DNA from 3 places in the Flammeovirga sp. AWQ4_249 genome. Region 1 is predicted to be linked to each of the others. Evidence: riboswitches for the same ligand, from Rfam matches in the RefSeq annotation. Region 1 holds a riboswitch; each other region holds the start of a gene.
What was found. Region 1 has a riboswitch for S-adenosylmethionine ahead of ACXAHM_RS03685 (hypothetical protein). Riboswitches for the same ligand answer to the same signal wherever they lie in the genome.
Positions count from the first base shown of each region.

Region 1 (3,194 bases):
ACTATTGCTTTTATTTTTTCATCAGCTCCTAATATTAAAGCAATTTTTTCTGTGAATAATAGTCCGAAAATTGTAATAACGAGACTAAAAATACCTATGATTAATAAAATGGAAGTAAAAGTTGCTCTGGCTTTTTTTATATTTCCTTCACCAATAAACTTTCCACAAAAAACTTCCCCTCCTGTAGAAAATAAGATAGGAACACCAAATAATAAAGAATAAATAGGAGCACATAACGATACAGCTGCCAAAGCATCAGTTCCAACAAATTTACCAACAAACATTCCATCAATTATACCCGCAGATGTTATTGCTAACATGCCAAGTACAGTAGGTATTGAAAATGAAAAAAATATTGAAAAGATATTTCCTGTTAAGGCTTTATTGTTTTGACTCATTATTAATTTGTTGGAGCTTAGAGTCCTAAATTAAAGTATTATTTATTGATCTCCCAACTCTTCAAAAGGGTCTGAGTGTACTGGATTGTTCACAAATTCCTCATCGGTTAGCATATGAAGAAAGGCAAGAATAGCATTTTTTTCTTTTTGAGTTAAATGTAATTTTACTGGATCACCAGGGAAAATAGGTTCATTACTAGCTTCCGTAATCAAAGGATCTAATGTTCGACTTTCTTGAATATGTTCGTCATAATGTTCCAAAACTTCTTCTAGCGTATTAAACCTGCCATCATGCATATATGGAGCGGTAAGAGCGATATTTCTAAGTGTTGGAGCTTTAAATTTGCCTTTGTCAAATTCATTTTGAGTAACTCCTTTGATACCTTCTTTTAGATTAGCATCTGTATCTAGTCCATTATTATGAAATCCTCTAAAAGCTATAGGATCACCAGAGGTTAGCACACCTAAATGACAATCACCACAATTTCCACCTCTGATTTCACCAGCAATAGGATGGGTTAAGAATAAATCCATTCCCAATTTTTCTTCTTCTGTAGGAGTATAGGTACCTAAAATTAATCGATCATATTTAGAATTAGCGGAGATTAATGTTCTTTCAAACTGGGCGATGGCCTTACTTATATTTTCTGGAGTTATTTCAGGTGTTCCAAATGCGAGTTCAAATAAAGCAGGATATTTAGGATCATTACTTAGTCTTTCTGCTACCTCTTCAAGAGTCATGTCCATTTCCAATACATTTTGAATAGGGTCTAATGCTTGACTTTCTAAGCTTGCTGCTCTACCATCCCAAAAGAATTTTCCTGTCCACATGAGATTAACAGTTGACATACTACTAAATTCACCCACTCTTCCATGAATACCTTCCGCTTTAGCTTTCCCGTCAGTAAAAGCTAATTTTTGCTGATGACATGATCCACATGAGGTTGAAAAATCTCTAGAAAGTTGTTTGTCATAAAATAGCATACGCCCCAATTCAACTCCTTTTTCAGTCAAAGGATTGTCATCAGGTAATACAAATTGCTTCCCAAAGTGTTCTGGAATTTCTAGATTATAAGGTGAATTCTGTATCGGTTGGTTTTCTTCACAACAACTTCCGAACAAAATTGAGAGTATAGAAAAAAAGTAGATATATTTTGATTGCATGTCATCTAGGTTTGACATTAATTTACAACTAAATTGTGATATTTCAATATACCACAACAAATTCATTTCATGTTAATAAATAAAAAAAATCTTGATTTTATTTTAATGTTCTAGTAGACTTGCAGTAGTTAATTTAAACATCAAGAAAGCTATCTTATGATAGATACCAACCGAGCAGTAAAGCCACGGTGGTACAATAGATGTGGTCTGATTCATGACAAAAAAATAGAATCCCCTTCCAAAATTTTGATGTTTATAATGTTCAGTACTTAAAACATTATAAAAATGCTTACAAAATCTCCTTTTGAATTATCATTAGAAGAATGCTACGATGTATTAAAAAATCGTTTTGCAACTAACTCATTAGAAGTAAAGTATAGAAACCTGACAATGCTACAAGCTGAAAAATTATTAGGTATTCGAAATCCTCAAGATCATTCCCTTCCAAAATTATATGGCCATCATTTGCTAGCTAAAATTGAAGAAAAGTTGTAATGATAAAGAGCTACTGAATTTATTTCAATGGCTCTTTCCTTTTTTAAAAGAAACTGTTGATTACAGGATTTTTAAAGCAGAAATCTAATATTTTCTTGCGGTCTATGTTCTTTTTATCTTGAATGTTTTGGTTCGAAGAAACTGTAATATCTTTTGCAAAAACATCATAGGTATTCGTAGAGGAATTATAATGCACTTTGATTGCTAAAATCATGACTTTCTTTTTCTTTTTGATACGAATACTTCCTTTTTGAGACGTTTTTGTTTTCTGAGAAAGTATAAGTAGATCTTCTAATACATTGTAATCTTGATCGAAGACATAATCCATAATATGTTCTTTCGAAACACCAATTTTACTATCCCAAATGTAATTTCTCTTTTTGATATTCCACAGATGGTCAATTGTAATCAACATATCATACATATGCTTATTCACAGGAGTCTCAAAAATAGAATTGTTTTGTATATTATTTATATCTGTATTTTTCGATAATTTTCTAATTACTTTCCCAAAAGTATCTACCACAGGTTTCATTCTAAGGGAAAATTGTTGACCGAATCCTTTTTTACGATCATTCAATCCTAAAACAGCAATAAGATGATCATCTTTGTGAATTGGGATTAATATATTGGAATACCATGGGAGATTTTTTTCAGCTCTATCTTTATCAAAAGAAAAAATTGGTTTTTTGATATAGGGAATGTCTTTAAGGTATTGATATGCTTTTGAAACATTGACTTCTAAAGGATTTTTTAATAATGCCTTATCAAAAGGATTAAAACCATTTGAAGGTTTTTTCTCCACTAAGTACTTATAGTTCAGAACTCCATCTTGTTGATCAACAATTCCAATAAAACCATATTTACACTGCGAGAAAGAAACAATCTTATCTAGGCTTTTTTGCAATATTTCAATTAACCCCATTTCATTAATAATGAGATGGTTCTCAATTGAGGTTACTAAATTTTGAATATGATTGTTTAATGGAGTATGCACAGTAATTCACAAGATTTGGTTGATACTGTCTAAACATAAAAAAGAATATTTGAGTTGATTTTAATCCTTTTTGCTAAAGGATCTTATGTAATAGTTTTAGGTATTAATGGGAAAGTTTAGTTATAAAAATATGAATTAGT
Region 1 is NZ_JBSWYJ010000003.1:20,287-23,480, reverse strand. It holds gene ACXAHM_RS03695 (MATE family efflux transporter) at 1-398, opposite strand, end outside; gene ACXAHM_RS03690 (cytochrome-c peroxidase) at 441-1,562, opposite strand; SAM-I-IV-variant riboswitch at 1,695-1,797, shown strand; gene ACXAHM_RS03685 (hypothetical protein) at 1,848-2,057, shown strand; gene ACXAHM_RS03680 (GAF domain-containing protein) at 2,101-2,982, opposite strand.

Region 2 (3,194 bases), on a different contig from region 1:
CCTTTTCCATTTGTTCGTCTTTGTGTTCCATTCAAAACGCTCAATACCTTTTCCTGCTTGTACTACAGGACCTACAGCCAAAACATTGAAGATTAGATCATTTACTTTATGAGTGGGATCAAAATCTCTTAAACCTTCTTTCTGCGGAGCAATATTATTCACAACAAATGCACCATAACCTAAAGTAGCAACAGATTGTTCAGATTGAATAAAAGCTGGAGGTGTATCACCATAACCACAATTCACTTCAATTTTATCAGCTAATTGTTGTTCATTATCTTGACGATCTCTCCAAAATGCTGTTAAATGCATTCTATTTTCTCCATCCGTGATCACAACTAATTTATCTTCATCTTTTCCAAAACCCATCAATGTTGGTGTTGACCCCGTACCCGTACCATATTTAATTGTTGGAGATAAATCTCCTGTTTGGTATTTTTCTGACCATGCACCATCTTTTGCCTCCATCGAGAATAGTTTTCCATTCCAAACGATTTTGTTCATCGTTGTACCACTTGCAACGTAAACAGCATTATTTTCATCTATGGCAAATGAATTCGAAATAAATTCTGGAGTTTCTCTTCTATCAGGAGGATATGAAGTATAAAAAGATTCAATTGGTAAAGCTAGATTATCTTTTATTTCTTTAAGATCTCTATCAATTGCCATCAAACCAAAGATGGTACCCACGATAATAGTTCCATCATAAGAAATTTGAGCACCAGTTATACCTCCAGGAATTTGATTCAAGTCTATAAACTTCTTCATTTCTTCTGGAACTGCCATTCTTTCTTTTACATTGATTTTATTTACCAATGTTACTTTATCTTTATCAAAAGCTAATTTATAAATATATCCTGAGGCTGTTAAATACAAATAACCATCTTTGTCAACAAAAGCATAAATACTATTTCCAGTCAACATACGAACTGTAGGGTTTAATTCTTTTGAAGGAGCCCATAGTTGATCATAATCTTTTGCTAAAGCTTCTGAAGAACTATATTTTTTACTTAATAAAGCATCTAAATTTTCATTTGAAATAGGTGCAACTTTAGGCAATTGATATTCAGCTATTTTTAGCCATTGGCCATTTCTACCATCTATGTAAGAGATTTTATCAGTAGATAATGCCCACCAAAAGTCTTTGCTTGTTGATTTTAGAGTAATAATGTTTACAGGACCTGCAGTTACTCTTTGTACATGAGTACTGTCTAAAGGATCAATATTGAATTCACCTCCAATAATTGGTGCTTCAAAATTATCCGTTTGCCCCATATCAAAATGTGTTGTGGCCATTTTATCTGCTGATAACCATGGATTATGTGTTGGCTGAGAATATTTCTTCTTTTTATTAATTCCTTCTTCTGTGTCTGTGGTTGCAAAAGAAGTTATTAAGAATAAGCTAAATATTCCTAATGTTATTTTGTAAAATAAATTGTTCATAAAAAATTGATGTGAATTAGGTTCAAAAGATAAAACGGTATTCCTGAGCAAAAGTCTATCAAAAAACGGTTATCAATGTATGTAGAATGTTTATTTTTATGAATTTATAACCGTGTATTTTAAATTGTAATATTTTTTTAAAAGCAATAAAAATTGAATTAAATAATTAATTTTATCAATGTAATTTTGCTTTTTATTAAAGAATTAAGCTAACTTTGTAGTATCATCAAGAATCCTTGAATGGATACCAACCGAGTTAAATCCACGGTGGTGAAAAAGATGTGGTCTTAGGAAGACAAAAACCTACCCCACTGAATTCCCCATTTTTCTTGATGTCCTTAATTGATTATTCACTTTATAATCTTTTACAGAATGACATTGACAAAAAATTACGAAGAGAAAGTAACACAACTATCTCATTTACAGAATGAAGAGCTAATCGCTGCATTCAACGAAGAAGTCGGCAATACCTTTTGGAGTAATCCTAGAGGATTGTATTTAAGTGCTTTAAATGAAGAAATTCGAAAGCGGAAATTTAAAGAAGATCGTTTAATTATAAAAAATGGAAGACTTTCTATAAAAAGGAAAGTAAAGCTAATTGAAGATAAAATTGTATCACTTTAAAATCCCAAAGACATGAGTTTAGCACAAGAAATATATATTCAATTCTTAGATCATTTCTCTACATTAAATGATCAAGAATTATTAAAAATAGTAAGAGATTCGAAGACATTAATCTCACATCATAATCAAAGTTTACTAACGGCTTTACAAGATGTAATTGATGCTAGAGGTTTATAAAAAAATACCCCTTGATGATTTTATCAGTTCATCAAGGGGTAAATTCATTTTGTATATTCTTTTTATGATGCTTTGTCAAAAACTTCCATATCCATTAAACCTTCTTTCTTGGAAATAAAGGTCGCAGCAGATGAAACACCAAAAATATTTGTAGCTGTTCTTCCCATATCAATTAATGAATCAACAGATAATACAAATGTCAAAACTATACCCATAACCTCGGGAGTGATACCCATAATTGTCATCGCTGTAATTGCTGCAAATGAAGCCGTACCTGGAAGGCCTGCAATACCAAAAGAGGAAATAATCACTGAAATAAACATGGTAAGAATTACACTTGGGGATGTAATTTCTAAAGGTTGAATTCCCATTGCATTAGTAACTCCTACAGACAAAACGATCATAAATACAGGCCACATTGCACCACATGCATTCATGCCCATTGTAGTTCCTAATGAAGCTCCAATATTTGCAGTTTCAGAATCTACTCCATTTCTTTCAACTAATGAGTTGATCGTAACAGGCAAAGAAGCACCTGAAGATTGAGTAGAAAAACCTGTGATTATTGCTGGTAATAAATTTTGGAAATGCTTAATCGGATTATTGCCTACTGATAACTGAACTAACATATGCATACCAAAAATTAAGGCCATAGTTAAATAAGATACACCAATGAAGATAGCTAAATCTCCAAATAATGTAGGTCCATTTTTAGCAACGGCAATTGTCATTAAAGAAAATACGCCATAAGGTGTCAACTTAATGATTGTCATTGTTATGCTATTGATAATAATCTTAGTACTATCTAATAAACTAATGATTCGCCCCATTTCTTCTGGTTTTCTTTTTTCCATTCGACGAATAGCCAAACCAATTAAGAGGGCAACAAGTAATGTACCTATAATATTATTCTCAGAGAACGCTTGAAAAATAGAGGTCGGTATTTTTTG
Region 2 is NZ_JBSWYJ010000029.1:40,695-43,888, reverse strand. It holds gene ACXAHM_RS18605 (hypothetical protein) at 1-1,443, opposite strand, end outside; SAM-I-IV-variant riboswitch at 1,662-1,756, shown strand; gene ACXAHM_RS18600 (hypothetical protein) at 1,816-2,067, shown strand; gene ACXAHM_RS18595 (hypothetical protein) at 2,080-2,244, shown strand; gene ACXAHM_RS18590 (cation:dicarboxylate symporter family transporter) at 2,307-3,194, opposite strand, start outside.
Region 2: another riboswitch for S-adenosylmethionine. It lies ahead of ACXAHM_RS18600 (hypothetical protein); the one in region 1 lies ahead of ACXAHM_RS03685 (hypothetical protein).

Region 3 (3,194 bases), on a different contig from region 1:
ACGTTCAGAATTATAAGTACCTGGACCTGGACGTTTGTTGTAATTGGCCCCCACAAAGAAATTAAGTTTTTTACGTTTGAAGTTTAACAGGAAATCGCCACCAAGTCTACCATACATACCAGCGTTGGCATTGAAAACACCACTTACGCCTTCTAATTTATTTTTCTTGGTGATAATGTTGATAATGCCGGCAGTTCCGTCAGGGTCATATTTTGCCGACGGGTTGGTAATTAATTCAATATTTTCGATAGTTGATGCGGGTATTTGTTGTAATGCTTCTGAGGCATCCAATACTGATGGTCTACCATCAATTAGTACTGTAAATCCAGAACTACCTCTTAAACTTACATTTCCGTCTCCATCTACAGTGATAGAAGGAATATTTTCAAGAATATCTACTGCTGTACCAGACATAGCAGCAAATTGAGTTCCTACATTAACTACTTTTTTATCAATATCGTAGGTAACACTATTTTGCGTTCCTACTACCTCTACGGCATCAAGAACTTCAGCGTCAGTACTTAATTTAATAACCCCAAGATTTTTTTTCATATTGGGTTTTGCTAATGTAATGTTATCAATGATCGTCTTTTGAAAGCCGATGAAAGTAACTTCGACAGTATATGTTCCTTCTTCGATATTTTTCACAGTAAAAATACCATCTGTTGAAGTAACAGTACCGCCAATTAATGAATGGGTAGCTTGCTCAAAGATTGAAACTGTAGCATATTCTACAGCAACATTAGATTCTCCGTCAGTAACTTTTCCTGAAATTACACCTGGCTTAAGAGGGTCGTTTGCAAAAAGTGAGCTGATACAGAAAAACGATAGAAGCGTGATTAAAGTATAGGTTTTCTTAAACATGAATGGAAAGAATTTTAAGTTCATTGCAAACATATCTTTCAATTCTGTTTAAAATCTGTAGAAATCTGATTTTTCTAAAAAAAGTGGAAAATAGTTGTTACAACAATAAAGATTTGAAAAAGAATGGTAATAATATGTTGTCTTTATTCTCAAATTCCTATATTTGCATCCAATTACTTATCAAGAAAGATAGAGGGACTGGGCCCTATGATGTCTTAGCAACCTGCGCTCCACAAAGCAAGGTGCTAACTCCCAGCTCGAAGGTGTTCGGGAATAGATGAGTTTATCTCCTAAAAATAGACATACTGGCAATAGCTTCACGGCTGATTTTTCTGATGAGTTAAACTAAATTAATGATAACTGTATTTATAATTTAACTTGAAAATCAGAATACTAATCTTTATCTCTTCATTTTTCTTTACCAGTTGTTTTGAACTGCAGGAGACCTTGCAAGTTATGGCAGATGGAAAAGGAGATTATTCCTTTACTTTTGATTTTTCTGAAAGTAAAGCTATGATGGAGATTATTACTGCATACCGCACTACAGAGGGAGCTGCAATTTTTCAAGCGAGTAAATTCAAAGAACCTTTATCGTTAATTAGTAATGATCTCAATGGTATACCTGGAGTATATGATTGTAAAGAGATTGTGGATACCCTTAATTGGAAATTAGGGATGAAATTCGCTTTCGTTGATGTAAACGCATTAAACTCTGCTTTAAATAAAATTGACGGCAATGAAGAAGTGCAATATTTAAAAATGAAACGAAAGAAAGCTGAATGGACACAAAATATTAATTGGTTATCCATTCTTAATGCTAATATTCCACTATCTGAAGAAGCAAAAGATGCTTTTTCACTTTCAATAGATTCTGCTAAATACTATTTTGATTGGCAATTGAATAGAGAAATCAAGACGATAAAGTCTTTTGATATAGAGCAAATTGGCTCATCACAAGTATCTTATGAAGGTACTATTCCTAAAGGCGATGATTATGAATATATCACGCAATGGAATATTAAATTTAAAAAATAGAATAAATTAAAGATAATGACATATTTATTTACATCCGAGTCCGTTTCAGAGGGACATCCTGATAAAATAGCAGATCAAATTTCTGATTCTATACTTGATGCTATGCTAAAACAAGATCCTAAATCTCGCGTTGCTTGTGAGACAATGGTAACTACTGGTTTAGCTGTTATCGCTGGTGAGGTAACAACAAAAGCATATGTTGAGATTCCAGATATCGTAAGAGATACGATTGAGAAAATCGGTTATGATAAAGAAGATTATTCATTTGCTGCTCACTCATGTGGTGTTCAGGTGGCACTTCACAGCCAATCTCCTGATATTGCTCAAGGTGTAAACATTGGCGAAGGTGTAGATAAAGAACAAGGTGCAGGTGACCAAGGTATGATGTTTGGTTACGCGACAAAAGAGACAGAAGAGTTCATGCCAATGGCTTTAGCTTTTTCTCATGCACTTGTAAAAAAATTAGCTGACATCCGTAAGAATCACAATGATTTAATTGGTTACTTACGTCCAGATGCTAAAGCTCAAGTTACAATTGAATACGACGAAGACAATACTCCAAAAAGAGTACATACTATCGTAGTTTCAACACAACATGACGAATTCCCAGGTTTATCAGATGATGAGGCTTTAGCTCAAATTGCTAGAGATGTAAAAGAGCACGTAATCAGTGCTGTTATTCCAGCTGAATTAATCGATGCTGATACAATCTTCCACATCAATCCAACTGGTAAATTTGTAATTGGTGGTCCTCATGGTGATGCTGGTCTTACTGGTCGTAAAATTATCGTAGATACTTACGGTGGAAAAGGCGCTCACGGTGGTGGTGCTTTCTCAGGTAAAGATCCTTCTAAAGTAGATAGATCTGCGGCTTATGCTTCTAGACATATTGCTAAAAACTTAGTAGCTGCTGGTGTTGCAGATGAAGTATTAGTTCAAGTTGCTTACGCAATTGGTGTTTCCACTCCAGTTTCATTAAATGTAACAACTTATGGTACTGCCAATGTTGACAAGACAGATGCAGAGATCTCGAAAGTAGTTGAAGGTATTTTTGATATGCGTCCAAGTGCTATTGTTGAGCGTTTAGGGCTGACAAATCCTATCTTCCTTCCTACTGCAGCTTATGGTCATATGGGACAAGCTCCTTACACAGCTCCAGTCGAAATCAACAGAACTGAAGTAGTAGAGCAAGATGGTAAAAAAGTTACTACAGTAATTACAGAACAAAAAGATGTTGAGTTCTTCACTTGGGAAAAACTTGATTATGTAGAAAAAATCAAATCTGCATTTAATCT
Region 3 is NZ_JBSWYJ010000001.1:395,956-399,149, reverse strand. It holds gene ACXAHM_RS01575 (TonB-dependent receptor) at 1-864, opposite strand, end outside; SAM riboswitch class I at 1,039-1,148, shown strand; gene ACXAHM_RS01570 (hypothetical protein) at 1,243-1,899, shown strand; gene metK (methionine adenosyltransferase) at 1,915-3,194, shown strand, end outside.
Region 3: another riboswitch for S-adenosylmethionine. It lies ahead of ACXAHM_RS01570 (hypothetical protein); the one in region 1 lies ahead of ACXAHM_RS03685 (hypothetical protein).